DNA from 2 places in the Streptomyces sp. NPDC057474 genome. Region 1 is predicted to be linked to the other one. Evidence: riboswitches for the same ligand, from Rfam matches in the RefSeq annotation. Region 1 holds a riboswitch; the other holds the start of a gene.

What was found. A riboswitch is a leader RNA that binds a small molecule or an ion and turns the genes downstream of it on or off. The one in region 1 is predicted to bind cobalamin.
Positions count from the first base shown of each region.
Region 2: another riboswitch for cobalamin. It lies ahead of ACFU53_RS10465 (energy-coupling factor ABC transporter permease); the one in region 1 lies ahead of ACFU53_RS21590 (cobalamin biosynthesis protein).

Region 1 is NZ_JBHVDX010000073.1:24,041-38,977, reverse strand. Features, by position in the region: gene ACFU53_RS21615 (ZIP family metal transporter) at 1-297, shown strand, start outside; gene ACFU53_RS21610 (cobyrinate a,c-diamide synthase) at 342-1,742, opposite strand; gene cobO (cob(I)yrinic acid a,c-diamide adenosyltransferase) at 1,747-2,346, opposite strand; gene ACFU53_RS21600 (putative cobaltochelatase) at 2,347-4,428, opposite strand; gene ACFU53_RS21595 (cobyric acid synthase) at 4,508-6,076, opposite strand; gene ACFU53_RS21590 (cobalamin biosynthesis protein) at 6,073-7,044, opposite strand; cobalamin riboswitch at 7,142-7,306, opposite strand; gene ACFU53_RS21585 (DUF397 domain-containing protein) at 7,375-7,749, shown strand; gene ACFU53_RS21580 (hypothetical protein) at 7,781-8,092, shown strand; gene ACFU53_RS21575 (hypothetical protein) at 8,520-8,741, opposite strand; gene ACFU53_RS21570 (anion permease) at 8,773-10,035, opposite strand; gene ACFU53_RS21565 (lysozyme) at 10,234-10,983, opposite strand; gene ACFU53_RS21560 (class II aldolase/adducin family protein) at 11,180-11,911, shown strand; gene ACFU53_RS21555 (alpha/beta hydrolase) at 12,632-13,759, shown strand; gene ACFU53_RS21550 (hypothetical protein) at 13,985-14,937, shown strand, end outside.
Region 2 is NZ_JBHVDX010000026.1:15,831-30,767, reverse strand. Features, by position in the region: gene ACFU53_RS10495 (aldo/keto reductase) at 1-64, shown strand, start outside; gene ACFU53_RS10490 (L-rhamnose mutarotase) at 61-372, shown strand; gene ACFU53_RS10485 (amidohydrolase family protein) at 432-1,292, shown strand; gene ACFU53_RS10480 (energy-coupling factor ABC transporter ATP-binding protein) at 1,322-2,185, opposite strand; gene cbiQ (cobalt ECF transporter T component CbiQ) at 2,187-2,942, opposite strand; gene ACFU53_RS10470 (energy-coupling factor ABC transporter substrate-binding protein) at 2,949-3,419, opposite strand; gene ACFU53_RS10465 (energy-coupling factor ABC transporter permease) at 3,416-4,129, opposite strand; cobalamin riboswitch at 4,159-4,365, opposite strand; gene ACFU53_RS10460 (DUF1775 domain-containing protein) at 4,563-5,306, shown strand; partial or broken gene ACFU53_RS10455 (HoxN/HupN/NixA family nickel/cobalt transporter) at 5,619-5,843, shown strand; gene ACFU53_RS10450 (substrate-binding domain-containing protein) at 5,956-7,074, shown strand; gene ACFU53_RS10445 (MarR family winged helix-turn-helix transcriptional regulator) at 7,031-7,525, opposite strand; gene urtA (urea ABC transporter substrate-binding protein) at 7,786-9,039, shown strand; gene urtB (urea ABC transporter permease subunit UrtB) at 9,205-10,089, shown strand; gene urtC (urea ABC transporter permease subunit UrtC) at 10,086-11,228, shown strand; partial or broken gene urtD (urea ABC transporter ATP-binding protein UrtD) at 11,225-11,989, shown strand; gene urtE (urea ABC transporter ATP-binding subunit UrtE) at 12,214-12,906, shown strand; gene ACFU53_RS10415 (nucleoside deaminase) at 13,046-13,657, shown strand; gene ACFU53_RS10410 (MFS transporter) at 13,692-14,937, opposite strand, start outside.

The DNA.
Region 1 (14,937 bases):
GACGGCTTCAACACGTACACCCTCACGAGCCTGTACGGCAATGCCCGCCGCCGCGCGCTCGCGATGCTGTTCGCGGACGCGGCGGCCCCGGTGGTGGGAGCCGCCTCCACCCTGCTGTTCACGATCCCGGAGGGCCCCCTCGGCTGCTACCTCGGGTTCTTCGGCGGCGCGCTGCTCTACCTCGCCGCCGCCGAGATCCTCCCCGAGGCCCACCACGCACACCCGGCCCGCTCCACACTGCTGTGCACGATCGCCGGGGCGGCCTTCATCTGGCTGGTGGTGGGCGTGGCGGAGTGAGCGGAAGGGCTTCAAGCCGGGCGGGGCTCCGACCAGGCCGCCGCTCATGAGGTCCGGCATCTCTCCACGAACCGACGGGCGACACCGGGCTCCGCCGCCCAGTGCGTGTGCAGATAGCTCGCGTGCACACCTTGCTGCACGAACCCTTCGAGCCGCGGCCGAGGGGTCCGTACCCCCCAGGCGGGAGCCGGCCCGGCCCCCGGCTCGACGACCGTCCGGTGGAATTCGTGCGCCCGCATGCGGGTCCCGGCCGGTGCGAGCACGCTGTCGCCGACGGCCACGGCGTCCCGGTATCCGAGGGTCAGCCGCTCGTCCATCCGCGCCGTCGCGTCGAGCACCCCGCACATGGGCCGCCCGTCCAGCTCCCGGCAGAGGTAGAGCAGACCGGCACACTCGGCGGCCACCGGAGCCCCGCCGAACGCCAGCTCGGCGACCGCCTTCCGCAGCGGTTCGTTGGCGGACAGTTCAGCGGCGTACATCTCGGGAAACCCGCCGCCGATCACCAACCCACGTGTCCCCTCGGGCAGTTGCTCGTCGCGCAGGGGATCGAAGACGACCACCTCGGCACCGGCGGCGGTCAGCAGCTCGGCGTGCTCGGCATAGGAGAAGGTGAACGCGGGCCCGCCGGCCACGGCCACCACCTCCCGCCTCCCCGAAGTGGTGGCGACGGGCGGCTCCCACGCCGCACCCGACAGCGCCCCGGCACTCCGGGCGAGCGCGACCAGCGCCTCCAGATCGCACCCCGCCCGCACCTGCGCGGCCATCGCCGCCACGGCCTCCACCGCCGCGCGTCGCCGCTCGGCGACCGGCACCAGCCCCAGATGCCGGGACGGCGTGTCCACCTGAGGCGCTCGCCGCAGCACCCCCAGCACGGGCACACCGGTCGACTCCAGGGCGTCCCGCAGCAACTCCTCGTGCCGGTCCGAGGCGACCTTGTTGAGGACCACGCCTCCCATTCGCACCTCGGGATCCCAGGAGGCGAACCCGTGCACCAGCGCCGCCACGGACCGCGACTGCGAGGACGCGTCCACGACCAGTACCACCGGCGCCCGCAACAGCTTCGCCACATGCGCGGTGGACGCCAACTCCCCTTGCCCCGAGGCCCCGTCGTACATCCCCATCACACCCTCGACGACGGCGATGTCGCACCCGCGCGCCCCGTGCGCGAAGAGTGGCGCGACCAGCTCGGGTCCGCACAGGTACGCGTCGAGGTTCCGCCCCACCCGCCCGCTCGCGAGAGCGTGATACCCGGGGTCGATGTAGTCCGGCCCCACCTTGTGCGGGGACACGGCGAGCCCCCGCTCGGTGAGCGCGGCCATCAACCCCGTGGCCACGGTGGTCTTGCCGCTGCGCGAGGAGGGCGCGGCGATGACCAGCCGGGGGACGGAGGACAGGGAGGCGGTGGATGAGGAGGCGGAGGCGGAGGCGGGGGAGGAGGAGGTCACGGCGTCACCACTCGATGCCCCGCTGGCCCTTCTGGCCCGCGTCCATGGGGTGCTTGACCTTCGACATGTCGGTCACGAGATCCGCGAAGTCGACGAGCTTCTCGGGCGCGTTCCGCCCGGTGATCACGACATGCTGGGTCCCCGGCCGGTCCCGCAACACGTCGATCACCTCGTCGGTGTCGATCCACTCCCAGTGCAGGGGGTACGCGAACTCGTCCAGCACATACAGCTTGTACGTCTCGGCCGCCAGGTCCCGCTTGACCTGCTCCCAGCCCTCGCGGGCCTTGTCCTCGTTGTCCATCTGCCCGTCGCGCTGCACCCACGACCAGCCCTCGCCCATCTTGTGCCAGTCGACGGACCCGCCCTCACCGGACGCCCCGAGCACGCGCAGCGCGTTCTCCTCACCGACCTTCCACTTCGCCGACTTGACGAACTGGAACACCCCGATCGGCCACCCCTGGTTCCAGGCGCGCAGCGCGAGCCCGAACGCGGCGGTGGACTTGCCCTTGCCGATACCCGTGTGCACGAAGACCAGCGGGCGATTCCTGCGCTGACGAGTCGTCAGTCCGTCGTCCGGCACGACACTTGGCTGTCCTTGCGGCATCTACGCGGCCCTCCTCGGTGTTTTCTGTGGTCCCTGCGTTCCGTGCGTTCCGCGCGTCCCCTGCACATCCCGTACCAGCCCGGCGATGGAGTCCGCCCGCAGCTCGTCCAACGTCACCGCCGTGCCGCCCAGTTCACCCGCGAGCTGCCCGGCGAGCCCCAGCCGGACATGACCCGACTCGCAGTCGACGACCACGGACGCGGTGCCCTCGGCCGCGAACAGTCGCGCCGCACGCCCGGCGAGAGCGACGGGCTCCGGCCCGCCGGTCGCCCGACCGTCGGTCACCACCACGACCAGCGGCCGGCGCGCGGGGTCCCGCAGCCGCTCCACCCGCAGCACGTCGTGGGCCTTGAGCAGCCCGGCCGCGAGCGGCGTCCGCCCACCCGTCGGCAGCGACTCCAGCCGGGTCGCCGCCGCGTCCACGGACGAGGTCGGCGGCAGCGCCAGGTCGGCGGCCGACCCCCGGAAGGTCACCAGCCCCACCTTGTCCCGCCGCTGATAGGCGTCGAGGAGCAGCGAGAGCACAGCGCCCTTCACGGCACTCATCCGCTGCCGCGCCGCCATCGACCCGGAGGCGTCGACCACGAAGAGCACGAGGTTCCCCTCACGCCCCTCCCGGGTCGCCTGCCGCAGATCGTCACGGCGTACGACCAGCCCCGGCCCGGACCGCCCCCGCGTCCGCTGATGCGGCGCGGCGGCCTGCACGGTCGCCGCCAGATGCAGCTTGGTCAGCGTGCCGCGCGGCCTGCGCGCCCCGGTCGTACGTCCGTGCTCGGTCCGCGCCCGCGAACGCCGCCCGGCGGCGCCCTCCCCGAGCCCCGGCACGCTCAGCACCTTCGTACGAAAGGGTTCGGCGGCCCGTACGGCGGACCGCTCCCCGGCGGCCGGGGCCTGCGCCGGCACGCCCTCCCCGGTCTCGGACTGTGCCCCGGAGTCGCTGCCCTGCGGCCCGTCGGGCTCCGAGGAAGGCGGCTGCCCCCCGCCACCGGGCCCGTCCGGACCGGGATCCGGATCCTCGTCCTCCGATGAATCCGCTGAATCCGACGGATCGGCTGAATCCGACGGATCCGCTGAATCCGCGAACTCCTCCAGCGTCTCGTCGAGCTTGTCCTCGTCGAGCCCCGGCGCGTCGAACGGGTTCCGCCGCCGCCGGTGCGGCAGCGCGAGCAGCGCCGCCCGGCGCACATCGTCCGCGAGTACCTCGGTCCGCCCCGCCCACGCGGCCAGCGCGGTCGCCGTCCGGGCCATCACGATGTCGGCCCGCATACCGTCCACCTCGAAGGCCGCACAGGTCGCCGCGATCTGCCGCAGCGCCCCGTCGCCCAGTACCACGGACGGCAGCAACTCCCGTGCGGCGACGATGCGTTGCCGTACGTCGGCCTCCTCGTCCGCCCAACGGGCCACGAAACCCGCCGGGTCGTCGTCGTAGGCGAGCCGCCGCCGTACGACCTCCACCCGCTGGTCCGGCTCGCGCGAGGCCGCGACCTCGACGGTCAGCCCGAACCGGTCGAGCAACTGCGGCCGCAGCTCGCCCTCTTCGGGGTTCATCGTCCCGACGAGCAGGAACCGCGCGGCATGCCGTACGGAGACGCCCTCGCGTTCCACGTACGAGGCGCCCATCGCGGCCGCGTCGAGCAGTAGATCGACGAGGTGGTCGTGGAGCAGGTTCACCTCGTCGACGTAGAGGATCCCCCGGTGCGCGTCCGCGAGCAGCCCCGGCTCGAACGCCTTCACGCCCTCGGACAGCGCCCGCTCGATGTCGAGCGCGCCGACGAGCCGGTCCTCGGAGGCGCCGACGGGCAGCTCGACCATGCGGGACGGCCGTGTCTCGAACGCCGGCTCGTGCGGCCCGTCCGGACACGCGGGGTCCGGCTTCGCGGGATCGCACGAGAACCGGCACCCGGCGACGACCTCCACCTCCGGCAGCAGCGCCGCGAGCGCCCGCACGGCGGTGCTCTTCGCGGTCCCCTTCTCACCGCGCACCAGCACACCGCCGACCGCCGGCGACACCGCGTTCAGCAGCAGCGCCAGCCGCAGGTCGTCCTGGCCGACGACGGCCGTGAACGGAAATGGAACACTCACTTCTCGTCGCCCTCCAAGTCACCCTCCGGCCCGGGCAGATGGCCCGTAGCCGCTCGCTCATGTCGTGCGTGTGACGCGCTCATGCGGGCGCTTTCGGTGCTCCGGGCGCTTCCGGTGCTCCGGGCGCTCCGGGCGGCACGAAAGGCAGTCCAGCCGGCGTGCCCGACTCGATGAGCCGCCAGAGCGCGTCGGTGTCCGCGTGTTCCTCGATCAGATCGCCGAGCCGGTCCAGCTGCTCCTCGCGCAGCGCGGCGAACGACGTGTCGGCGGCCGGCACGAAACGGCGCCCCGACGCGGCCGCCACCTCGCGCAGAAAGGCCCGCCGGAACCCGTCCGACTCCAGCGACCCGTGCCAGTGCGTGCCCCAGGTCTGCCCGACCCGGCACCCGTCCAGGCTGTGTCCGTTGTCATCGGAGATGAACGCATCCCCGCCCATGACTTCAGCGACCCCGTGATGAATCTCGTACCCCTCGACCCGCTCCCCGAGGGCCTCCCCGACGGGGCGCGTGAGCGTCTTCTCGCGAGCGAACCGCACGCGCACGGGCAGGATTCCGAGCCCGTCCACATGCCCCCGCCGACTCTCGACCTCGTCCTCGATGTGTTCCCCGAGCATCTGGAACCCCCCGCAGATGCCGAGGACCGGCCGCCCCTCCGCGGCGCGTCGCGCGATGGCGTCGGCGAGCCCCCGCTCCCGCAGCCACTCCAGCGCCCGGACCGTGCCCCGGGTCCCCGGAACGACGACGAGGTCGGCGTCGGCCAGTTCCTCGGCCCGGTCCACGAACCGCACGACGACACCGGGTTCGGTGGCGAGCGCGTCGACATCGGTGAAGTTGGACATCAGCGGAACCGCGCACACGGCGACCCGCAGCACGTCCTCCCCGACGGGCGGCGCGACATTCGACTCCCGGACCGTCCCCCGCAGCGAGACCCGAAGCCCGTCCTCCTCGTCGATCCCGAGTCCGTGCCGGAAGGGCAGCACACCGTACGTCCGCCGCCCGGTGAGCCCGTGCAACATGTCGAGCCCCGGCTCCAGCAGGGAGACGTCCCCCCGGAACTTGTTGACGAGGAAGCCGGCGACGAGGGCCTGATCCTCGGGCGAGAGCAGCGCGACGGTCCCGAAGAAGGACGCGAAGACCCCACCGCGATCGATGTCGCCGACGACGAGGACGGGAAGCCCGGCATTCCGGGCTATCCCCATGTTGACGATGTCGGTGCGCCGAAGATTGATCTCGGCGGGCGAACCGGCCCCCTCACAGATCACCGCGTCATATGTGCCCCGCAACTCGGCGAGACACTCCAACACGGTCCCGAGCAGCCGCTGTTGCCGCCCGCCGTGATACCCGCGCGCACTCATCTCACCCACGGGCTTCCCCAGCAGCACCACCTGACTGCTCCGCTCACCCCCGGGCTTCAGCAGAACGGGGTTCATGAGCGCACTCGGCTCGACGCGACAGGCCTGAGCCTGCATGGCCTGAGCCCGCCCGATCTCAGCGCCTTCCTTCGTCACGAAGGAATTGAGCGACATGTTCTGCGCCTTGAACGGCGCGACCTTGACCCCCTGCCGCACGAGCCACCGACAGATCCCGGCGGTGACAACGCTCTTACCGGCATCGGAGGTGGTCCCGGCGACCAACAGCCCGCCACTCATCCCTGACTCCTCACCTGGTGTGCCGGGCGCCGCGAAACCCGGCCCCGCAGCACCGCCGCACCCGCACTCACCCCAAGGGCCAGCCACCCGACCCGCCGAGACAACCGAACAGCCCGCTCGATGTCCCCCACGACGACGGTCCGCCCCTCCCCGTTCAGCACAGGCCGATGCTCAACCCGCCCCCCGTACGACAACGTGCCCCCCAACCGCACTCCGAGCGCCCCCGCGAACGACGCCTCCACAGGCCCCGCGTTGGGACTCGGATGCCTCCCCGCATCGGCCCGCCAAGCCCGGACAGCCCCCCGGGCATCCCCACCGGCTGCCGCGGCCAACACCGCGGTCAGCCGAGCTCCCGGCCACCCCGCCACGTCGTCCAGCCGCGCGGAGGCCCACCCGTACCGCCGATACCGTTGCGACCGATGCCCGACCATGGCGTCCAACGTGTTGACGGCCCGGAACCCCACCAGCCCGGGCACACCCCCCACGGCCCCCCACACGAGCGCCCCCACCACCGCGTCCGACGTGTTCTCGGCGACGGACTCCACGACGGCCCGCGCGATCCCGTCCGAGTCGAGCGCCTGAGGATCCCGCCCGCACAGATGAGGCAAGCGGTCCCGCGCGCCCTCGACATCGCCCGCATCGAGGGACCGCCCGATCGCCCGGGCCTCCCGCCCGAGCGAGGTCCCCCCGACGACGGCCCAGGTGGCGGCGGCGGTCAATCCGACGGAGGCGGCACGCGATGGCCGTACGGCGGCCGCCGCCACGGCTCCCAGCGCTACGGCGCCACCCGCGCACACCGCGGTGTGCAGAGCGCCCCACCCGCGGTGGTCCCGCCACAACACCCGCTCCACGGCACCGGCGGCCCGACCGAACGCGGCGACCGGATGCCCCCGGCGAGGATCGCCCAGGAGCAGGTCACCGAGGAGCCCGGCGGCGGCACCGTACGCGAAGACGCGATCGGCACGCATCGGTTCAGCCGATCACGAGGTCGGGCAGGGACCGGGTGCTGAGCCCCGATGGGCAGCCGCGCATGGCGATATGTCCTCACTCAGGGTGTCCACGCCCTGGTTCGACGAGACCGACGGCGAGAGTTCCTGGCTCCCGGGAAGGTTCTTCCCCGGTGACAGTGGCGGGACCGCGCCGGACTCGCACCGGCTTCCTCTCCTGCCGTCGTACATGGCCCCGGCAGTCCACCACGCACCTGGAAGAACCGTCAACTTGCTGTTGACCTGCGGTGGAGCGGTGTGCTGAGCCCCACATCGCTGAAATATCGTCAGATGCCCTAATAGGCTCTTTCCGTGCTCTTTCCGTGCTCTTTCCTGACGCCCGAGCTGGGAGCACTCAAGGGGACGGCAGTACGAAAGCTGAGCGCCGACGAGCGGCGTCGGGTGTTTCGTCGCGGGGAGACGAACCTGGTGTGGCCGGCCCTCCTCCGCGCCCGCGCGGCGGTTGGACCCGGCGCTCGGGTCGTCGCGGTGAGGACGCCGTGTCGGTGCGCCGACTTGGGAGGTGGAGCGGGCGAGGCCGCTGTCTGCGTGGAAGCGTCGATCAGAGAGAGTCACGTACTGGTGCGTGACTCAAACTTGCATCAGAACGCTGTGCTCTCCTTCCGTCACGCCGCGTGGTGTGGTTTTCTGGCGGGGCTTGTGGACCCGGGAGCGGACGGTTCTTGAAGAACCCTCCGGGGGACGGGAGGTGCACGCGATGGAAGATCGGGCCAAGGGGTCCGCCTCGGCGCATGCGAGGACATCGAGGGACCGGCGGACGCTGTTGTCCGCCGCGGCCCCCCTGGTGCTCTTCAGCATGGTGGCCGGAGTGCTGGCCGTCGGAGTGGGCGCGCTCGCCGCCCTGCTGGTGCCGGGGACGGAGGTGCGAGGCGTCGTCTGGCTGGTGGTGACCGCCCTCATCGCCGCGGGAGCGGGTTTGTGGTGGGGGCTGACTCCGGTCACGGAGCGGCTGAGGGTCCTGGACCGGGCTCTGGCCGGGGCTCGGCCGCGGGGGCCGGAGCGGCACTGAGACCGCTGGGTCGCGAAGCGTCGGCGCGGGCGCGCAGTACCTTGCCGAGCCCCGCGGCGAGCGAGGTGAGCAGTGCGGCGCCGATCGCGCCGGTGATCGCCGTGGTGAGTGGTGGCGTGGCCCCGAACTGAGTGGTGGGCACGACCCGGTCGCCACCGCGATGCTCGGCAGCAGCACGCTCGCGCAGAACGTGCCCAGCAGCAGGCGGGTCGACACGAGTCGTATCTCGCCGTCGACACGGGCGCTCTCCACCCGGATGAGCGCCTCCGCCCACTCCTGTCGCTGCATGGCGTACGACTTGAGGGTGCAGTCGTTCGACGAGGGTCACAGTTTGCTGTGGAAAATAGACAAACCCCCTATACCTGGTCAAACGGTACGAGGGGTTCGTTGTGGTGTGTCGTGCGAGGTGAGAGGGGTGGACGGGGCCTCAGGCCATGATCAGGTAGATCCCGTACCCCACCGCCGTCGCGCAGGCCGCGAAGCACGTGTACGCCGCTGTCGTGGCCGGTGCCGGTGAGTTGCCGGCGGCGGTCGCGGTCTCCCGCTTGGACAGGCCGACGATGCCCAGGGTGAAGAGGCCGACGAGGGCCACGGTGACCACGAGGCTGACTCCGAAGACGGAGCCGAGAGCTGCCCAGTCGATGTGCATGGTGGTGATCTTCCTCAGGGGGTCGCGGGGCTCAGACGGCGGGCGTCGGCGTGGACGAGTTCGCCGGGGCCGTGGTCTCGACGGCGGCCGGGGCCGCGGGGGCCGGGATGGTCGCCGTGAGGTCCTCGGTCACGGTGCCGGCCGGCGGCGGCGTCACGGCGGCCATCGCGGTGGTCACCACGCCGGGCGGCTCCTCGGTGTCGTTCACATTGGTGTGGTCGACCACCTCGCGGCGCGAGACGACCCAGATCGCGGCGCTGGAGGCGATGAGGAAGACCGCGACGACGGCCGTGCCCCAGCTGCCGAAGGACGTCACCCACTCGGCGAGCGCGGCGACCAGAGCGGCGGCCGGCAGGGTCAGGCCCCAGGCGACGAACATCCGGGTCGCGGTGGACCAGCGGACCACACCGCCCTTGCGGCCGAGGCCCGCGCCCATCACGGCACCGGAGACCGAGTGCGTGGTGGAGAGCGAGAAGCCGAGGTGCGAGGAGGCCAGGATGACCGTGGCCGCGCTGGTCTGGGCGGCGAAGCCCTGCTGCGGCTGGAGGTCGGTCAGGCCCTTGCCCATCGTGCGGATGATGCGCCAGCCGCCCAGATAGGTGCCGAGCGCGATGGCCGTACCGGCGGTGACGATGACCCACACCGGCGGGTCGGAGTCGGGCGCGAGGGCGCCGCCGGCGACCAGGGCCAGGGTGATGATGCCCATCGTCTTCTGGGCGTCGTTCGTGCCGTGGGCCAGCGAGACCAGGCCCGCGGAGGCGATCTGACCGGCGCGGTACCCCTTGCCGGAGGCCTTCTCGCTCGTGTGCTCACCGAGCCTGTACGTCAGCCGGGTGGCGAACATCGCCGCGACGCCGGCGACCAGCGGGGCCGCGACGGCGGGGATCAGCACCTTGGTGACGAGCACGTCGCCGTGCACCGCGCCGGCGCCGGCCGAGGCGATGGTGGCACCGATGAGGCCGCCCATCAGGGCGTGCGAGGAACTGGAGGGGAGCCCGACGAGCCAGGTCAGCAGGTTCCAGAGGATGGCGCCCACGAGCGCCGCGAATATGACCTCTGGCTGTATGCCGGACTCGTCGACGAGCCCCTTGGAGATGGTGTTGGCGACCTCTATGGAAAGGAACGCGCCGACAAGGTTGAGCACGGCGGACATGGCCACCGCGACCTTGGGCTTCATGGCGCCGGTCGAGATGGTGGTGGCCATCGCGTTGGCGGTGTCGTGGAAACCGTTCGTAAAATCGAACGCGAGCGCGGTGATCACCACGATCGCGAGGATCAGCGAGAAGTTTTCCATTTACCCGGGCTTCTTTTGGACGTCAGTGGCACGTGGACCGTAGGCAACCTGGGTGAACGGAAGATGAACTGAGATGGGCGTAGGGATGTAGTGAATGAGGTGCCACCGCTCCGCTTGTGTGGCGACCCATGCTTCGAGCTCGGAGGAGCGGCGGCCCGGCGTTCGAACTGAGACGGAATGCCGAGGTCCGTTACCCCTTCACCCCTCGGCGAACTGCTTCAGCCGGCTCATCGACCCGTTGAAGAGATTCTGGTCACCCGGCAGGCTCCCGCTCCCGTTGTCGTGCTGCCACATCGTCCAGAACTTCCACCCCGCGGGAAGCTCACCCGCCCCCGCGGAGTTGTACCGGGCCAGCCACAGCGCGTGGTTCCCGCCGAAGGCCGTGCTGTTGCCCGTGCAGGTCTTCCACCAGTGGGTGGTCGTGTAGATCACCGGCCGACGGCCCGTGAGGCGCTTGACCTCGTTGCTGAACGACTTGATCCAGCCGACCATCTTGCTGTTGCTCAGGCCGTAGCACTTCTTCTTCTTGTCGTACGGGTTGTACTCGATGTCGAGCGCCGGCGGCAGCGTCCAGCCGTCCGCGCGCCAGCCGCCACCGTTGTTGACGAAGTAGCGGGCCTGGGCCTTCCCCGACGACTTGTGGGGCACCGCGAAGTGGTACGCGCCACGGATCAGGCCCGCGTCGCGCGAGCCTTCGTACTGCTGGGCGAAGTACGGGTTGCGGTAGGTGGTGGACTCGGTCGCCTTGACGTAGACGAACCTGGCGCCCTTCGACTTCGCGCTCGACCAGTTCACCTTCTTCTGGTGCGAGGAGACGTCGTGACCCTTGGGCTTGGCGGCGGCCGAGACGGGGATCTCGGTGAGAGCGGTCCCCCCTAGGGCGAGCGCCGCGACGGAGGCGGCGAATACGCGGTTGCGGCGACGGGACGACTTGAGAGCACGGGCCATGGTTCCCCCCGGAATGGCAACTTGTGCGACAAAACACCCGGAGGCTACTGGAAGATCGCCGAATCCCGGTCGATCATCGGCCAATCGCCGACACCGGGTGATGTGTACGCATATGGGCTCTTCCGAAGGTCCGCGTCCGGCCCTACAGTGCCCCGGCCGGGACCCGTCGGTGTGGTCCGCCTGGCAGGATCACGGCATGGCTGAGCAGCGGAGCGACACCCGGGACGAGCGGGACGCGGGTGGGGATTCACCGGGTTCGCGAAACATACGGCGGCGGGGTGTGCCGGACGACGTGGCGCGCGCGTGGGACGAGCTCGTCGCCACGGCCCGCCGGACGGTGGCCGACGGTCTGGTCGTCGGCACCTCCGGCAATGTGTCCGTGCGCGTCGGGGACACCGTCCTGGTCACACCGACGGGAGTGCCGTACGACCGCCTGACTCCGGACGACGTGACGGGCGTCGACCTCTCCGGCCGACAGGTTCTCGGCACGCTCCGGCCGACGAGCGAGCTCCCCATGCACCTGGCGATCCACACCACCACCGACGCCCGCGCCGTCGTCCACACCCACGCCGTCCACGCGACGGCCGTCTCCACCCTCGTGAGCGAGCTGCCGCTGATCCACTACATGTCCGCGGCCCTCGGCGGACCCGTCCGGGTCGCCCCGTATGCGACCTACGGCACCCCGGAGTTGGCCGAGAACATGCTCCGCGCTTTGACGGAGCGCACCGCTTGTCTCCTCCAGAACCACGGCACGATCACATACGGAAACACCCTCTCCGAGGCATACGACCGCACGACCCAACTCGAATGGATGTGCCAGGTCTGGCTGACGGCCTCCTCGGTCCCGGGTCTCTCCCCGAACCTACTCACCCGCGAACAGGTGAACGAAGCGGGGGACCGCCTCCGGGGGTACGGCCAGCCTGGGTAGCGGACTTCCGACGGCGCGGGACGACCGGCACCGCCGGACAGACACGTCGCGGCTGATCGCCCGCGGCGGAAGCAGAGTTCAGCGGCGGAACAGCCCCTCGGACCACCTACCGTCCCCTTCCTCTGCCTCCGGCCGGCTTCTTGCCCTTGCTTCCCTAGGCGGTCCGTCCTTCCTCTGCCTCCGGCCGGCTTCTTGCCCTTGCTTCTCCAGGCGGTCCGCCCCTTCCCCTGCCTCCGGCCGGCTTCTTGCCCTTGCTTCCCTAGGCGGTCCGTCCTTCCTCTGCCTCCGGCCGGCTTCTTGCCCTTGCTTCTCCAAGCGGTCCGCCCCTTCCCCTGCCTCCGGCCGGCTCCTTGCCCCTGCTTCTCCATGCGGTCCGCCCCTCCTCTGCCCCGGCTGCCTACCCGCCCCCTGCCGCCCAGACCGTCCACCGCTCCTCCGCCTCCGGCGGTCCACCTGTCGTCTGTCGTCCGGAGCGTCCACCACCTCTCCTCAGCTCCCGCCCCGGCCGTCCCCGCCTCCAGTCGGCTGTCTCTCCTTCCGCCGGTCACCTCTCTCCGCCGCGACGGCGCTCAGCCGAATCGGGTCTGTCCGGCGGTGCCGGTCTCACACATGCCCCTTCGGTCACCAGGGCCTGCCTCGTGACCCCGTTCCGCCCCGCCCCGGTCACCCCCGGACCCACGCCCACTGGCCCCTGACGGGGTCCGCCAGGACACTGGACCCGTGGGTGCAGTCAAAGCAGCAGTCGCGGCCGTCGGGGTCGCGTTCGCGGCCGGCGCGGTCAGTGTCGCCGCGGGCCGCCTGGCGAGCGACGTCGCACTGAAGGCGCCGCCGGGCGAACCGCTGCCCACGGAACCCCGTCTGACCGTGCACGCCACCGCCGCCGGCCGCATCGCACTGACCCGCGCCTTCGCCTCACAGCGCCCCGGCACCTACGGCCTCACCGGAAACGGCTCCCACGCGGTCGTCGGCAACGTCCTGAACGGCGCTCCGCACGCCCCCGACGCCGTCGTACGCCGCCTGGAGCGCGTCACCCACGGCACCCTCAAGCCGGGCGCCAGGGTGTGGCTCACCCCCAACCTCCACATCGGAGACCCGCGGACCGCGCTCGGCCTTGACCACGACGACGTCGACGTGCCCGGCGAACTCGGCACGCTGCCCGCGTGGTTCGTGCCCGCGGACCGGGGCACCTGGGTGATCGCCGTGCACGGCCTCGGCGCGACCCGCGAACACACCATGAACGTCATGGAGTTCCTGCACCGCCACCACTTCCCGGTGCTCGCCCTCGCCTACCGCGGCGACCAGGGCGCACCCCGCTCCCCGGACGGCCTGAACCACCTCGGCGAGACCGAGTGGCGCGACGTGGACGCCGCCATCCGGTACGCCGTCCGGTTCGGCGCCGAGCGGGTCGTCCTGCACGGCTGGTCCACCGGCGCCACCATGGCCCTGCGCGCCGCCACGCACTCCGCGTTGCGCGACCGCGTCGCCGGACTCGTCCTCGACTCGCCGGTCCTCGACTGGACGGCCACCCTGCGCGCTCTCGCCGCCGCCCGCCGCACCCCCGGCGCCCTGCTGCCCCTCGCGGTCCGCGCCGCCCAGGGCCGCACGGGACTGCGCGCCACCCCCGTCGACCAGGACGCCGTCCCACCGGGGCTCAGGACACCGACCCTGATCTTCCACGGCCCCGACGACACCGTCGCCCCCTGGGACCCCTCCCGCCGCCTCGCCGCCCGCCGCCCCGACCGGGTCACCCTCCGCACGGTCCGCCACGCCCCGCACGGCGCCATGTGGAACGCCGACCCCAAGGCCTACGAAGAAGCGCTCCGCCGCTTCCTCACACCACTGATGTAGGGAGTCGCAGGCCGCCGACGGTCCGCACGCGGCCACTGGGCACATCGTCGTAAAGGGCCGTGGAACCCGTCCGTCACAGAGAGGTACGCCGCATTCCGTTTAGTGCTGTACCAAGGCGATCACCATCGGTGTCGACCCCTTGGGGAACCCGTGCGTTGGCCACCCCTGTCGCCCGCTGTGACATTCCGTTTGGGTTTTCGGACCGTCAACCGGAAGACTGCCCCCGTGACGTCCCGTAACCCGCGCGACTCCAGGCTCCGACTCGTCGGCCCGCGAACCCTGGCCGCCGCTCCCCGAGCAGCAGTGACCCAGCGCCGCCGACCGGCTCCCCGGCCCCCGGAGGGCACACCGCCGCCCGTGGAACTCGCCCGCATGGCCCGCGCCGTCCTGGCGGACGCGGCCCGCGTCGCCCACTGGGCCGATGCCGCCCTGCGCCCCGGCCGTGAGAGCGCGAGCCCCGACGGCAAGGGCACCCTCTCCGCCGCGACCGCCGAACGGGCCGCCGACGACCTGGGGCTGACCCCGGATCAGGTCCGCCACGACTGGGACACGGCCCGACTGGCCGGCCTCGTCGAGGTGCACGGCGACACCGCGCGCCCCGGCTGGCGGCTGCGCGCCTGGAACCGCGACGACAGCGCCGTACTGCGCGGCTGGGTCGCGTTCTTCGACGCCTGGTCCATCGCCTACCCCGAGCCCGAGGACCGAGAGCCCGCGGCGGTCGCCGAGGTCGTCTCGGCCATGCCCCAGGTGCTCTCCTTCCTCCAGCTCTCCGCCGGGCCCGTCCCCGTGGAACAGCTCCTCGACCTCCTGGAACAGCGGGTCACCGAACTGCGCACCGAGCGCTGCGAGGTCCCCTACGTCCCACCCGTCGCCCACCACCCTTCTGACGAGGCGCTTCGCGCCGCACCCGCTGATTCCGAGCCGAGCCCGGAGCCCGGCGCCGAGGACACCCCCCTCGCGCCGCTGCTCGACTGGTCCCTGCGCGCCCTCGCATCCGTCGGCGCCCTCACCTACGGCGCCGCCCAGGCCACCCTCACCCCGCTCGGCAGCTGGGCGGTCTGGGTCAAGCTGGAGCAGATCTGCGTCGCCGCGCAGAGCCCCGCCGGGAACATCGAGGTCTCCGCCGAGGACATGCTCAGAGGCTGCGCCCAGCTCCGCCCGAACGCGGCCCGCGCCGA
Region 2 (14,937 bases), on a different contig from region 1:
GCGCGCGGGGGGCCTGCTCGCTCCGGAAGCCCCCGTGCCTCTCGAAGAAAAGGAGTCGTCGTGAGGGTCGCCCTGCACACCAAGGTCCGCGCCGACCGCGTCGAGGAGTACGAGGCGGCCCACCGCGAGGTCCCGGAAGAGCTGACCACCGCGATCCGCGCCGCAGGCGTGAGCGAGTGGACGATCTGGCGCAGCGGCACCGACCTCTTCCACCTGCTGGAGGTCGAGGACTACGCGGCGATGATCGCCGAGCTGGAGAAACTGCCGGTCAACATCGCCTGGCAGGCCCGCATGACCGACCTGCTCGACGTCGTCCACGACTACTCGGCGGAGGGCTCCGACGCCGGCCTGCCCGTGGTGTGGGAGCTGTGAGCGGCGCGGACGGCCCGGGGGCGGCGGGCGGTACGAAATCCGTGGGAGCCGGGGCCGACGTGGACGCTCACCCCTTGATCGTCGACGCCCACCACCACGTCTGGGACCTCTCCGTCCGCGACCAGAACTGGATCACCGGCCCCGAACTCGCGCCGCTGCGGCGCGACTTCACCCTCCGAGAGCTGGAGGCGGCGGCACGATTCGTCGGCGTCGCCGCCAGCGTGCTGGTACAGACGATCACCGTGCCCGAGGAGACCCCCGAGTTCCTGGCCCTGGCCGCCGGCAGCGACCTGGTCGCCGGGGTCGTCGGCTGGACCGACCTCACGTCGCCCGGCGCCGCCGAGACCCTTGCCGAACTGCGCGAAGGGCCCGGCGGCGAGTATCTGGTGGGCATCCGCCACCAGGTGCAGGGCGAACCCGACCCGCGCTGGCTGGTACGCCCGGACGTTCTGCGTGGCCTGGCCGCAGTCGCCGAAGCGGGACTCGTCTACGACCTCCTGGTCAAACCCCACCAGCTCCCGGCCGCCGTGGAGGCGGCGGCCCGGCTACCCGAACTCACCTTCGTCCTGGACCACTTGGGCAAGCCGCCCATCGCCTCCGGCGAACTGGAGCCGTGGGCGGGGGAGATACGGCGGCTCGCCGCCCTGCCGAACACCGTGTGCAAGCTCTCCGGCCTGGTCACGGAGGCGGACTGGAACTCCTGGTCCGTCGCGGACCTTGTCCCGTACGCCGACACCGTGCTGGACACCTTCGGTCCCGAGCGGCTGATGTACGGCTCCGACTGGCCCGTCTGCCGGCTCGCCTCCGACTACGTCGAAGTCATCGACGTGGCAGAGTCGTTGCTGCCCGCACTGAGTCCGGCCGAAGACCAAGAGGTCTTCGCGGGCACCGCGATCCGTACCTACGGCCTGCGGATCTGACGCGGCCTCGCCGAAGACTCCCAGGTGTGTCAGCCGTCGGCCGGTACAGGGGGAGCGACGCGTGCCTTCGCCATGGCGGCCAGCTCCTCCGGCGTGCGTGGACCGGGCTCCTCATTGGTCAACAGCCCCTGCTCGCGCAGCAGTTGAGCGACCGCTATGCCCCAGGGGAGCCGTAGCCCCGCCTGCTGGAGGAGATCCGTGCGGGCGAGCATCGCGGCCACCGGGCCCGTGCGCGCGCCGGACGGAGTGAGCAGCGCCGCGTCGTCGGCCCAGCGCAGGGCGAGGTCGACGTCGTGGGTGGCCATCACGACGGTGGTGCCGGACCGGCGCAGCTCGTCCAGGGTGGCGAGGAGCCGTTCCTGTCCGTCGGGGTCGAGCCCGGCGGTCGGTTCGTCGAGGATCAGGACCCGGGGCCGCATCGCGACCGCGCCGGCGATGGCGGTCCGCTTGCGCTGGCCGTAGGAGAGCAGATGGGTGGGCCGGTCGGCGAGGGCGCCGATGCCGAGCGCGCCGAGCGCCTCGTCCACCCGGGCCCGCACCTGTGCGTCGGGGAGCCCGAGGTTCAGCGGGCCGAACGACACGTCCTGCGCGACGGACGCCGCGAAGAGCTGGTCGTCCGGGTCCTGGACGACCAGCTGGACCGTCGTACGGAGCCGGGTCAGGCCTCTCCGGTCGTACGTCACCCGCTGCCCCTCGACCGCCAACTCGCCCGTACGGGGCCGCAGCCCGCCGCTGAGCAGCCGCATCAGCGTGGTCTTGCCGCTGCCGTTGCGGCCCAGCAGGGCGAGCGCGCGCCCCTCGTGCACCTCGAAGTCGAGATCGCTGAGCACGGCCGGACCGTCCTCGTACGCGAAGGACGCGCCCCGCAGGGCGACCAGCACGGGCTCGCTCATGTCAGCGGCCTTTCCAGGACGAATCCAGTACGAAGGTGAGGGTGGCCACGGCCGTGAGGAGGGCGACGGCGGCCACGGTGAAGCGGGCGGAGATCCGGGCCTCGGGCACCAGGACGCGCAGGGTGCCGTCGTACCCCCGCCCGGCGAGCCCGGTCTGCAGCCGTGCCGCCCGGTCGAAGGCCCGCACGAACGCGGTGGCGCCAAGACCGGCGAGTGAACGCCAGGTGGCGGCCCGCGTGGTGTGCCCCAGCCGGGCCGCCTGCGCCTCCCGGATCCGGCGCACGGAGTCCAGGAGCAGAAAGCTCATGCGGTACGTGACCAGCGCGACGTCCACGACCGGTGCGGGCACCCCGGCCTTCACCAGGCGCGGCAGCAGATCCGACATGGGCGTGGTGAAGGCGAACAGGAGGACGCCGAGGGAGGCGGCCGAGGTGCGCAGCAGCAGCTCCCCGGCGCGGACCGGTCCGCCCTCGGCCAGGGTCACGAACCCGCCGGGCCCACCGACCTGGACGAGCAGCGGCAGCGCGCCGGTCACGCAGAAACCCAACGGCACCCGGTAGGCACGCCACAGTCGGCGGCCGGGCACGCCCGCCGGGCCCAGCAGCACGGCGAGCGCGGTCAGCAGGACCAGGGCCGCGCCGGGCCAGGGCGGCAGGGAGATCGCGAGCACGGTGAGGCCGAGCCCGAGCACGGCCTTGTCCACGGGATGGCGGTGGCGCCAGCGACTGCTGTGCGCCGCCGCGTCGATCGGCAGCACGCGGGCTCAGACCCGCCCGGCGGGGGACTCCCCGGAACCACCGGACGAGCCCTCGTCGCCGGTCGCGCCCTTCGAGGCCGTCGCGGTTGCCGTGGTGGTCGCCGCCACGCTCACCGGAACCGCCTCGGCCGCCTCGGCCGTGGTGGCGTCCCCGGCCCCGTTCAGCTGTGCCCGGGCTCGTGCCTCGCCTTGGCGCCGGCCCCGGTGGATACCGAAGTAGTAGGCGAGGACGCCCGCGCCGAGCGCGGCCTGCAGGGCGAACAGCGCCGACTCGATCTCGCCGGACGGCGGCTCGTACAGGGGGGAGAACCACGGTTCGTAGTCCGGCTTGAGCTCCGTGATCGCGGTCTCCGCCTCGGCGTCGGCGCCCGCGAAGGGCTCTTCCTTGTGGTCGCCGAGGCCGAGGGCCAGCGGCAGGACGGCGAGCGCGGCCACGACGAGCAGCAGCAGGGCGTTGATCTTCGTGTTCCGGTTCATCGGGCCACCGCCTCGCTCTCGGTCTCGGTCTCGGTGCGGTTGCGCCTGCCGGCCAGGAGCACGCCGAGCCGGGTCAGTTCACCCTTGCTCGACTGCACCAGCAGACGCATCACCAGCACCGTGAGGAGACCCTCACTCACGGCGAGCGGGATCTGGGTGACGGCGAAGATGGAGCCGAACTTGCCGAGCGCGCCCAGGAAGCCGCTGCTCGGGTCGGGGAACGCGAGCGCCAGTTGCACGCTGGTGACGCAGTAGGTGACCAGGTCGGCGACGAACGCGCCGAAGAACACCGTGACCATCAGCGGTACGTCGAACCGCCACAGCAGCCGGTAGATGCCGTAACCCGCCCAGGGGCCGACGATCGCCATCGAGAAGACGTTGGCGCCGAGCGTGGTCAGGCCGCCGTGCGCGAGCAGCAGGGCCTGGAAGAGCAGGGTGATGGTGCCAAGGACCGCCATGATCGGTGGCCGGAACAGGATGGCGCCCAGTCCGGTGCCGGTGGGGTGGGAGCAACTCCCGGTGACCGACGGCAGTTTCAGCGCGGACAGGACGAAGGTGAAGGCCCCCGAAGCGCCGAGCAGCAGCGTGCTCTCGGGATGCTCCTTGACCTCACGGGTGAGTGCTCGGACTCCGTGGACGACGAACGGCGCGGACGCGACACTCCAGGCGATCGCGTGCGCCGGAGGAAGGAAACCCTCGGCTATGTGCATGGCTCAGCAGACCCTCTCCAGCACCTCGTGGATGGTTGACGCGCCTTGGCCGGTCTCCTGGCTTACGGGTACCACCGCCCGTGCTCCGCCTTCCCGGGTCACAAGGACCCAGTGGCTGTCCGTGAGGACTGGAGCCGGACTTCCCGATCACAGTGGCGAGGGCCGCACCGGCATGACACCGGATTTCCCGTTCACCAAGGCGTGGTGACAGTAGTGCCCACATAAGGGCGCTGACAAGCCGAGACGAGGGGCGCGCGGGCGCCGTGGAACAGCTCACACCACGGCACACGCCCCACCGCCCCCACGCCGCACACGAGCGAACTCGCGAAGACGGCAGATGGCCGGAACCGCTCGTACAGGTGGTCGTCCTTGGCCACAGGTCCCGCCCTGCGCTTGAATTCAGCTTCACGCCGTCGGCACAGGGGAGTCCGCAGTGCACCGCCCGACCTTGGTACGCAGTTCGCGCCGTCTCGGCGTTCTCACCGCAGCCGCGTTCGCGGTAGCCGTCGCGACCGCGGGACCGGCCGCGGCCCACGCGGAGGTCGAGGCGGAGGGCGCCCGGTCCCTCGACCAGAACGTCGAACTGACCTTCTCCGCGGAGTCGGAGTCCTCCTCCGCCGGCATCACCAAGCTGGAGGTGATCCTGCCCGAGGGCATGGTCCCCGCCGACATCACCTACAAAGAGGGCCCGGACGGCTGGAAGTTCGCCCCCACCAGCCGGGGCTACACCGTGTCGGGCGCGAAACTCGCGGTGGGGGAGGACGTCGAGTACGTCGTCACCGTACGGCAGTTGCCCGACGCCAAGTCGCTGGTCTTCAAGACCCTCCAGTCGTACAGCGACGGCAAGGTGGACCGCTGGATCGAGCTGGAGGAGGAATCCGAAGGGGACGGCCACGGCCACGGTCACCCGGCACCCCGCCTGGACCTGAAGGCAGCCGCGCCCGGCGCCGAAGTCGTGAGCCCCACCCCTTCGGAAGAACCCACCACGGCGTCCCCCTCGCCCTCACCCGAGACGAGTGCCAAGACCGCCACGCCGTCGGCGGAGCCCGCGGCGGACAGCGGCGACGGCGACGACGGTGTCTCCCTCGCTGTGCCCCTCGGCATCGGTGCCGCCGTCCTCCTCGCGCTCGGCGGCGGCGTGTGGTGGTTCCGGTCGCGCCGGGGCGGGACCGCCTGACCTGCTCCAAGCCGGCCAGCAGTCGTGTGGGTGAGATCGACCTTCGCGGCGTGTGGCCACTCATGAGGCCGGCCACGTCTTCGGCCTGAAGGATCTCTGGGCCGACGAGAACCTCACCATGGGCTCAGACCCGTCGCTCCAGCAGCGCGCAGCCCATGGAACCCGGCGGTAGCGGGTGCGCCGGGTCTCCGGCGTATCCCTGCGCTGGTCGCGGCGGGCAGCTTCCGCCCAGGCTCTGGCACTGCCATTCCGAGTGGGGACGCAGTGCCGGGGACGGGGGTGAAGTCCCGGTCGGGGAGGACTGGGGCAGGCATCACCGGCCTCTCGGTGGCCGTCGCTCTCGTCATCGGCACGGTCGAACTGCTCGGTCTCGTCGCCGAGAAGGCGCATCTGCGCGGCACGTTCTGGGAGTGGGTCTACGGCCTCGCCCTCGACGCCATCGGCTATGTCGTCGTCGGCCTGTTCTTCGTCACCTGGGCGGTCCCCCTGCTGGTGTGGCGGTTCGGGCGGATCGAGGAGAAGTGGACGACACGCTGAACATCCACCCGCGACCCCGAAGTCATGACCTGGCCTCGGCCCCGGCCTACGAATCGGTCTCGATCCGTGGCACCGCCTGGGGCGCCGATGACGATCACGCCATCATGAGGCCATGAATCGGCCACCGCCCCGCCTCCACACCCCCGAGTGGGTCACGGCCGACGACTCGACCCTGAACGTGGCGCTCGTGTACCCGATGCAGGGGCCCGCCGGTATCTTCGGCCCCACCTGCGGGGCGTGCGCCCGGCTGGCCGCCGAGGAGGTCAACAAGGCCGGGGGAGTGCTGGGCAGGGAGCTGCGGCTGATCGAGGTCGACGGCGGGGCCGAGCCGCGGCGGGTCGCCGAGGACGTCGAGGCCCTGGTCGCCTCGGGCGCGGTGCAGGGCGTCACCGGCTGGCACATCTCCTCCGTCCGGCAGGCGGTGGCCCCCCGCGTCGCGCACCGGGTGCCGTACGTGTACACGGCCCTGTACGAGGGCGGGGAGCGCACCGAGGGCGTCTTCATGACGAGCGAGACGCCCTCCTGGCAGCTGCTGCCCGCGATGCGGCTGCTCGCCGAGTCCCGTGGCGTGCGCCGCTGGTTCGTCGTCGGCAACAACTACGTGTGGCCCCGGCACACCGCGCGGGCGGCCCGGGGCTACGCCCGCGAGTGCCGGGGCCGGGTCTGCGGTGAGGCGTATCTGCCGCTCGGTACCGAGGACTTCGAAGACGTACTGCGACGTATCGAGCGGGCCGACGCCGACGGGGTCCTGATGCTCCTGGTCGGCAGCGACGCGGTCCGCTTCAACCGGGCCTTCGCCGCCTCCGGGCTCGACCGGCGATGTCTGCGGCTGAGCACGCTGATGGACGAGAACATGCTGATCGGCAGCGGCCCCGAGGCCACCCTCGATCTCTACAGCACGGCCGGGTTCTTCGCGTCGCTGGCCGACCAGAACACCCTGGACTTCCACGGCCAGTACGCCGGCCGCTTCGGCCTGGAGGCGCCGACCCCGGGCAGCCTCGGCGAGTCCTGCTACGAGGGCGTCCTGCTGCTCGCCGCGCTCGTCGAGCGGGCGCGCGCCCTGGACGTGACCGCGATCGGGGCGGCCGCCGACACCGTCTCGTACGAGGGGCCGCGCGGTCTGCTGAGCCTGGACGGGCGGCATGTGCGCCAGCGCATCTACCTCGCGCAGGCGGACGGATACGACTTCAACGTCCTCGCCCAGCTGCGCGCTCCGCACGACCTGCGTTGACCTTGCCCTGACCGTCGGCGGTTCCGCCGTCCTCCAGGGTCCGGGCCAGTCGGTCCAGCAGGAGTTCCAGCCGCTTCCCGTCCTCGTCGGTCAGCGGCGACTCTAACTCGGCCCAGTCGGCGCGTACTTCGCGGGTGAGCAGCTGCCATCGCTCCCTACCGCGCGGGGTGAGGTGGGCGAGGACGCGGCGCCGGTCGGTGGGGTCGACTCGGCGGAAGACCAGGTTCTGGTCGACGAGTTGGTCGATCAGCTTGGTCAGGCTCGGAGCCGGCAGGAAGGCGTGTTCGGCGAGGGCCGTCATGTTGTGGCCCTGCCCGTCGGAGAGCAGGTCGAGGACCCGCCACGCCTCGACGGAGCAGTCGAACTCGTCGAGCAGGGACTGGACTCGACGTACGGAGAGGCGCTCGGCCCGGGTCAGCAGGTGGAGCAGTTCCTCGGGTCGCCTCGCCATCGCACTCCTCAACTCGCGTTCACACGCCCCGCGACGGGGATGCCCGGAGCCTACCTTCGATCACCGCGCTCCGGACAGCGGAATTCAGGAATCACGTCCTTTCCGCAGGAAGCGATAAATCTTTCTTCACCTCGGAAAATGCTTCCCCTGGAAACTGTTCTTCAATTGCCCTGAAACGCGAGGGAAACGTTTGACTCGCAGGCTGTGGACGCACTTCCGCTCCCTCTTCGAAACGCCCTTCGTGGGCAAGGAGGTATTGCATGTCCGGCCTCAGCATCAGCAGACGCGGTCTCCTCGCGGGCGCGTCGGCGCTCGGCACGACCGCCGCCCTCAGCGCGTGCGGCGCCAAGACCGGCACCGGCACGTCCTCGGCCCCCGGAGCGAAGGCGGACACCACCGGCGACACCGTCAAGGTGGGTCTGCTGAACTCGCTCTCGGGCACCATGGCCATCAGCGAGGTCACCGTGCACAACGCGCTGCTGCTCGCGGTGAAGGAGATCAACGCCGCCGGTGGCGTCCTGGGCAAGAAGCTGAAGCCCATCAGCCAGGACGGCGCCTCCGACTGGCCGACCTTCGCCGAGAAGGCGGAGGCCCTGATCACCGACGACAAGGTGGTCGCCACCTTCGGCTGCTGGACCTCCGCCAGCCGCAAGGCCGTCAAGCCGGTCTTCGAGCGCTACAAGTCGCTCCTGTTCTACCCCGTGCAGTACGAGGGCCTGGAACAGTCCCCGTACATCTTCTACATCGGCGCCACCACCAACCAGCAGATCGTGCCCGCCCTGGACTACCTCAAGAAGCAGGGCCTGACGCGGCTTTACCTGGTGGGCAGCGACTACGTCTTCCCGCGCACCGCCAACAAGATCATCAAGGCGTACGCGGAGGCCCAGGGCATGAAGGTGGTCGGCGAGGACTACGCGCCGCTCGGCTCCACCGAGTTCAGCACCATCGTCAACAAGGTCAAGGACGCCGGCGCGGACGCCGTCTTCAACACCCTCAACGGCGACAGCAACGTGGCCTTCTTCAAGGAGTACAAGTCCGCCGGGCTCAGCGCGAAAAGCCTGCCGGTCCTTTCGGTGTCGATCGCCGAGGAGGAGGTCAAGAGCATCGGCACCCAGTACCTGGAGGGCCAGTTGACCGCCTGGAACTACTACGAGACCACCCCGGGCGCCGCCAACACGAAGTTCGTGGAGGCCTACCAGGCCGCCTACGGCAAGGACAAGCCGACCAGCGACCCGATGGAGGCCGCGTACATCTCCGTCCACCTCTGGAAGGAGATGGTCGAGAAGGCCGGCTCCTTCGACGTGGCGAAGGTGAAGAAGGTTTCCGGCGGTATCGAACTCGACGCCCCCGAGGGCAAGGTCACCGTCGACGGCGCCACCCAGCACGTCTACAAGACCGCCCGTATCGGCAGGATCGGCTCGGACGGCCTGATCCAGGAGGTCTGGAACTCCGGCAAGCCGATCGAGCCGGATCCCTATCTGAAGGGCTATGACTGGGCCGCCGGCCTTTCGTGATTCCGACGGTTCCCCGCACCCCTGAAAAGCAAGAAACACGGGGCGCAGCCCCTGCTTTCTGAGGGGTGCGGGGCGGTGACATATACGGCTCCGCCGCGTGGGCGCGAGCAACCACATCCCACCCGCACCCGCCGAACAACCCGTCCCCCGACCCGGAGCCGCTCAATGACGGTCGTCCTCAACCAGTCCTTCACCGGCATCAGCATCGGAGCCGTCCTCCTGCTCATCGCGCTCGGTCTGACCCTGACGTTCGGTCAGATGGGCGTGATCAACATGGCGCACGGCGAGTTCATCATGGCCGGTGCCTACACCACGTACGTACTGCAGAAGTCCATCAGCGGCGCCGGCGCCTCCCTCCTCGTCGCCCTGCCCGTCGCCTTCCTCGTCGCCGGAACCATGGGCGCGCTGCTCGAATGGCTCCTCATCCGGCGTCTCTACACAAGACCCTTGGACACCCTGCTGGTCACCTGGGGCGTCTCCCTGATGCTCCAGCAGCTGGCCCGTGACATCTTCGGCGCCCCGAACGTCCAGACCCGCGCCCCGGACCTGCTCACCGGCAACATCTCGGTCGGCGGCATCACCTTCGCCAACAACCGGCTGTTCATCCTCGGCCTCGCCCTCCTGTGCGTCCTCGGCCTCACCCTGATCCTGCGGCTGACCCCGCTGGGGCGCCGTATCCGGGCCGTCGTGCAGAACCGGGACCTCGCCGAGGTGTCCGGCATCGCGACCGAGCGCGTGGACCGTACGACGTTCTTCATCGGCTCGGGCCTCGCGGGCGTGGCCGGTGTCGCGCTCACCCTGGTCGGACCGATCGGCCCGACGATGGGCACCAACTACATCGTCGACGCCTTCCTGGTCGTGGTCGTCGGCGGCGTCGCCCAGCTCAAGGGCAGCGTCATCACCGCCTTCGCCCTCGGCGTCCTGCAGTCCGTGCTGGAGTACTCGACGACGGTCAGCGTCGCCAAGGTCATCGTGCTCGTGGCGATCGTCGCCTTCCTGCAGTGGCGACCCCAGGGCCTGTACACCCTGCGCACCCGGAGCCTGGCATGACGACGACAACGACCTCTCCCGAGAAGACGGCTCCCGTGGCAGAGCCGTCGCCATCCCTCCTGGACCGCTTCCGCGTACCCGGCGCCTTCCTCCTCGGTGCCGTCCTGCTGATCGGCGTCGCCCCGCTCGCCCTCTCCGACTTCCGGCTCAACCTCCTCGCCAAGTACCTGTGTTACGCCATCGTGGCGGTCGGCGTGAGCCTCGCCTGGGGCCGCGGCGGACTGCTCGTCCTCGGCCAGGGCGTGTTCTTCGGCCTCGGCGGCTACGCCATGGCCATGCACCTCAAGCTCGCCGACGCGGCGGACACCGGCCAGACGCTGCCCGACTTCATGCAGCTCTACGGCACCGGCGACACCCTGCCCTGGTGGTGGCAGCCCTTCACCAACCCGCTCTTCGCCCTCGCCATGACCGTCCTGCTGCCGATGGCGGTCGCCGCGCTGCTCGGATTCTTCGTCTTCCGCCGCCGGGTGAAGGGCGCGTACTTCGCGATCCTCAGCCAGGCGCTGGCCGCCGCCCTCGCCATCTGGCTCGTCGGCCAGCAGGCCACCACCGGCGGCACCAACGGCCTCACCGACATCCAGGGCTTCTTCGGCTACGACCTCAACGACCCCGTCAACCAGCGGATGGTGTACTTCGTCATCGCCGCCGTGCTCCTGCTGCTGATGGCCGCCGCCCGCCAGCTGTTCGTCAGCCGCTACGGCGAACTCCTCGTCGCCGTACGGGACTCCGAGGAGCGCGTCCGCTTCCTCGGCTACGACCCCGCCAACGTCAAGCTCGTCGCGTACGTCGTGGCAGCGGGCATGGCGGGCCTCGCCGGCGCCCTCTTCGTCCCGGCGGTCGGGATCATCTCCCCGGCCCTGATCGGCGTCGTCCCGTCCATCGGCTTCGTCATCGGCGCGGCGGTGGGCGGCCGGGCCTCCCTGGTGGGCGCCGTACTCGGCGCGATCGCGGTGGCCTGGGCGCAGAGCACCCTCTCCGACGCCTTCCCGGCCGCCTGGACCTACCTCCGGGGCCTGCTGTTCGTGCTGGCGGTCGGCTTCCTGCCCGGCGGCCTGGCGTCCCTGGCGAGCGTGGTGCGCAGGCGCCGCACCCCCACGACCCCGACCCCGACCACGGTTCCGACAGGAGGAACGGCATGAGCGGCGAGGGACTGACGGTTCGCGACCTGCGGGTGACGTTCGACGGCTTCAAGGCCGTCGACGGCGTGGACCTCGACATCCGCCCCGGCGACCTGCGCTTCCTCATCGGCCCGAACGGCGCCGGCAAGACCACCCTCGTCGACGCGGTCACCGGACTGGTGAAGGCCACCGGATCGGTCCGCTTCGGCGGCGAGGAGCTCATCGGCAAGCCGGTGCACAGGATCGCCCGCAGGGGCATCGGCCGTACGTTCCAGACGGCCACGGTCTTCGAAGAGCTGACCGTCCTGCAGAACCTCGACATCGCGGCGGGTGCCGGACGCGGCCCGCTGACGCTGCTCCGGCGCCGCAAGAGCGTGCCGGAGGCGGTGACCAGGGCCCTGGAGACCACCGGTCTGACGGAACTGCGTGACCGCCCGGCGGGTGTCCTGGCACACGGCCAGAAGCAGTGGCTGGAGATCGGCATGCTGCTCGTCCAGGACGTGAAACTGCTGTTGCTCGACGAGCCGGTCGCCGGTATGAGCCATGACGAACGCGAGGCCACGGGCGAGCTGTTGCGGGGCGTCAGCGTGGACCACACGGTCGTCGTCATCGAGCACGACATGGACTTCATGCGCTCCTACGCCCGCAGTGTCACCGTCCTGCACGCCGGCAAGGTCCTCAGCGAGGGCTCCGTCACCGAGGTCCAGGCCGACGCCAAGGTCCAGGAGGTCTACCTCGGCCGCGCGCCCGAGCCCGCGCCCGAGCCCGAGCCCGCGCCCGCGTCCGCGCCCGCGCCCGCATCCGCGCCCGAGCCCGAGCCCGAGCCCGAGCCCGCATCCGCGCCCGCGCCCGCGCCCGCATCCGCGCCCGAGCCCGAGCCCGAGCCCGAGCCCGAGCCCGCATCCGCGCCCGCGTCCGCGCCCGAGCCCGAGCCCGAGCCCGCGTCCGTGACCGCCTCCGAGCCGGTCGCCGCTCCCGTTTCCGTCGCCGAGGAGGCGTGACGCCCATGCTGGAGATCAACTCCGTCCAGGCCGGCTACGACCGCACGACCGTGCTGCACGGCGTGACCGTCTCCGTCCCCAAGGACGGTGTCGCGGCCGTCCTCGGTCACAACGGCGCCGGCAAGAGCACCCTCCTGCGCGCCGCCATGGGCCTGCTCAAGCCGAAGAGCGGGACGGTCCTGCTGGACGGCGAGGACATCACCCACCTCGCCCCGCACCAGCGGGTGGCCAGGGGCATGGCGTACGTCCCCCAGGGCCAGCAGTCCTTCCCGCACCTCACCACCGCCGAGAACCTGCAACTGGTCGCCGACGGCCGCCCGGACGGCAAGGATGCGGTCGCGGAGGCCGTGGACCTGTTCCCCGTCCTGCGGGAGCTGTCGGGCCGCCGAGCAGGTCTCCTCTCCGGCGGCCAGCGCCAGCAGCTCGCCCTCGCCCGCGCCCTGATCACCCGCCCCAGGCTCCTCCTGCTCGACGAGCCGACCGAAGGCATCCAGCCCTCCGTGGTCGCCGAGATCGAGGAGACGATCCTCGCCCTGACCCGCCGAGGCGGCCTCTCCGTCCTCCTCGTCGAACAGCACGTGGGCTTCGCCATGCGGGCGGCCGAGCGGTACTACGTGCTGGAGGCGGGCCGGGTCACCTCCTCGGGAGAAGGGGGCACCGGTGCCGAGCGGACCGTCCGGGCGGCGCTCAGTGTTTGACGGCTCGTCGTCGGCGTCACTCTGACGAGTGTGCCGACCGGCGCTGCGGGCGGCGGGCCCACCTTGCCGCACGGCACACCGCCCTGGCCGCCCACAGCGCGCCCCGAGCCCGTCGAATCGTCTGAGAGGAAGCCCGATCGTGATCCAGGTCGTGAAGGAATACCGCGTAACACTGCCCGCCTGGATCGACGACGAGCTCGCCGACGTGCCCGAGGTCGTCCCCGACCGAGAGGACCGTATGCGGCTCGTGCACCGGCTCGCCGACCGCAACTGGCGCGAGGGCGACGGCGGCCCGTTCGCGGCCGTCGTCGCCGAACAGGACACCGGCCGCATCGTCTCCGTCGGCGTGAACGCCGTCCTCACCACCGGTGTCTCCAGCGCCCACGCCGAGGTCGTCGCCCTCGGCCTGGCCCAGCGGACGACCGGCGGCTGGGACCTCGGCGGCGAGGGCCTGCCGTCCCACGAGCTGGTCGTCAACTGGCGCCCGTGCGTCCAGTGTTACGGCGCCGTCCTGTGGTCCGGGGTACGCGGCCTAGTGGTCGCCGGCGAAGGCCCGGAGCTGGAGGAGATCACCACGTTCGACGAGGGTCCGCTCGGCGCCGACTGGGCCGAGCAGTTCGAGGCCCGTGGCATCAAGGTCGTGAACAACGTCCTCCGCGACGAGGCGCTCGCGGTGTTCCGCGACTACCGGGAGGCCGTCGACTCCGGCGATGACGTCGTGGTCTACAACGCCCGTGGTGGCGCCGACTGATAGGGCCGGACCTCACGCCCCCACTACCTACCACCTACCGTGCGTGCAGCTTGTCCGTGAGGTGACCGTGGCTGTGCCGCCAGCCCGACGGGACGCGCAGGGCGCCCACCAGATGGGGGTGTCCGAGGGGGAGGTCCGCGTGCACGTGGGGCGCCTGAGCCGCCGGCGAGTGAGCCGCGGGCGCGTGGGCTGCGTGCACGTCGGCCGTCGAGCGCGCCGGCCACAGCCGTACGGCCAGCAGTGCCGCACCCAGGGCGATCGACCCCAGGGCGAGCACCGCCCAGTTGAGCCCGGCCGCCGCTCCCAGCCACCCGGCCAGGGGGTATGTCAGCAGCCAGCAGCCGTGCGAGAGGGAGAACTGCGCGGCGAACGCGGCCGTCCGCTCCCCGGGCGCCACCGAGCGGCGGACGAGCCGCCCGGTCGGGGTGAGCACCGCCGAACACGCGGCACCGAACGCGGCCCAGAGGACCAGCAGTGCGGGCAGCCGCCAACTCTCGTCCCGCGCGGCCGTGACAACTCCCAGCCCGGCGAAGACGACGGTCAGCGACAGCGCGCCCGGCAGCATCACCGCCCGGTCCGGCATGTTGTCCAGCAGACGCGGCAGTACCAGGGCCACGGCCATCGACCCGGCCCCGTACGCCCCGAGCGCCAGCGGTACGGCGCCCACCGACAGGCCCAGCACATCGCGGACGTAGACCACGGAGTTGACCGTCACCGTCGCACCGGCCGCCGCGACAGCGAGGTTCAGGGCGAGCAGGGCCCGCAGTTCGGGGGCGCGGAAGAAGAGGCGGGTGCCGGCCGTGGCCTTGGTGTACGCGCCGTCCGTGCGCGGGGCGGTGGCGGCGGCCCGCTCGGGCAGGGCGGTCGAGACCACCAGCGCGGCCGAGGCGAGGAAACCGAGGACGGTGCCGGTGAACAGCCAGTTGTAGGTGATGACGGACAGCAGGGCGGCCGCGAGCGCGGGGGAGAAGAGGCTCTCCAGGTCGTACGCGAGCCGTGACATCGACAGCGCCCGTGTGTAGTCGCGCTCCTCGGGCAGCACGTCGGGGATGACGGCCTGGAACGTGGGCGTGAACGCGGCCGAGGCGGACTGGAGGAGGAACACCAGGACGTACACCTGCCAGACCTCGCCGACGAACGGCAGGGACACGGCGATCCCGGCGCGCACCAGGTCAGCCGTCACCATGAGCGCCCGGCGCGGCAGCCGGTCGGCGACCGCGCCGACGGCCGGGGCGATCACCACGTACGCCACCATCTTGATCGCGAGAGCAGTACCGAGG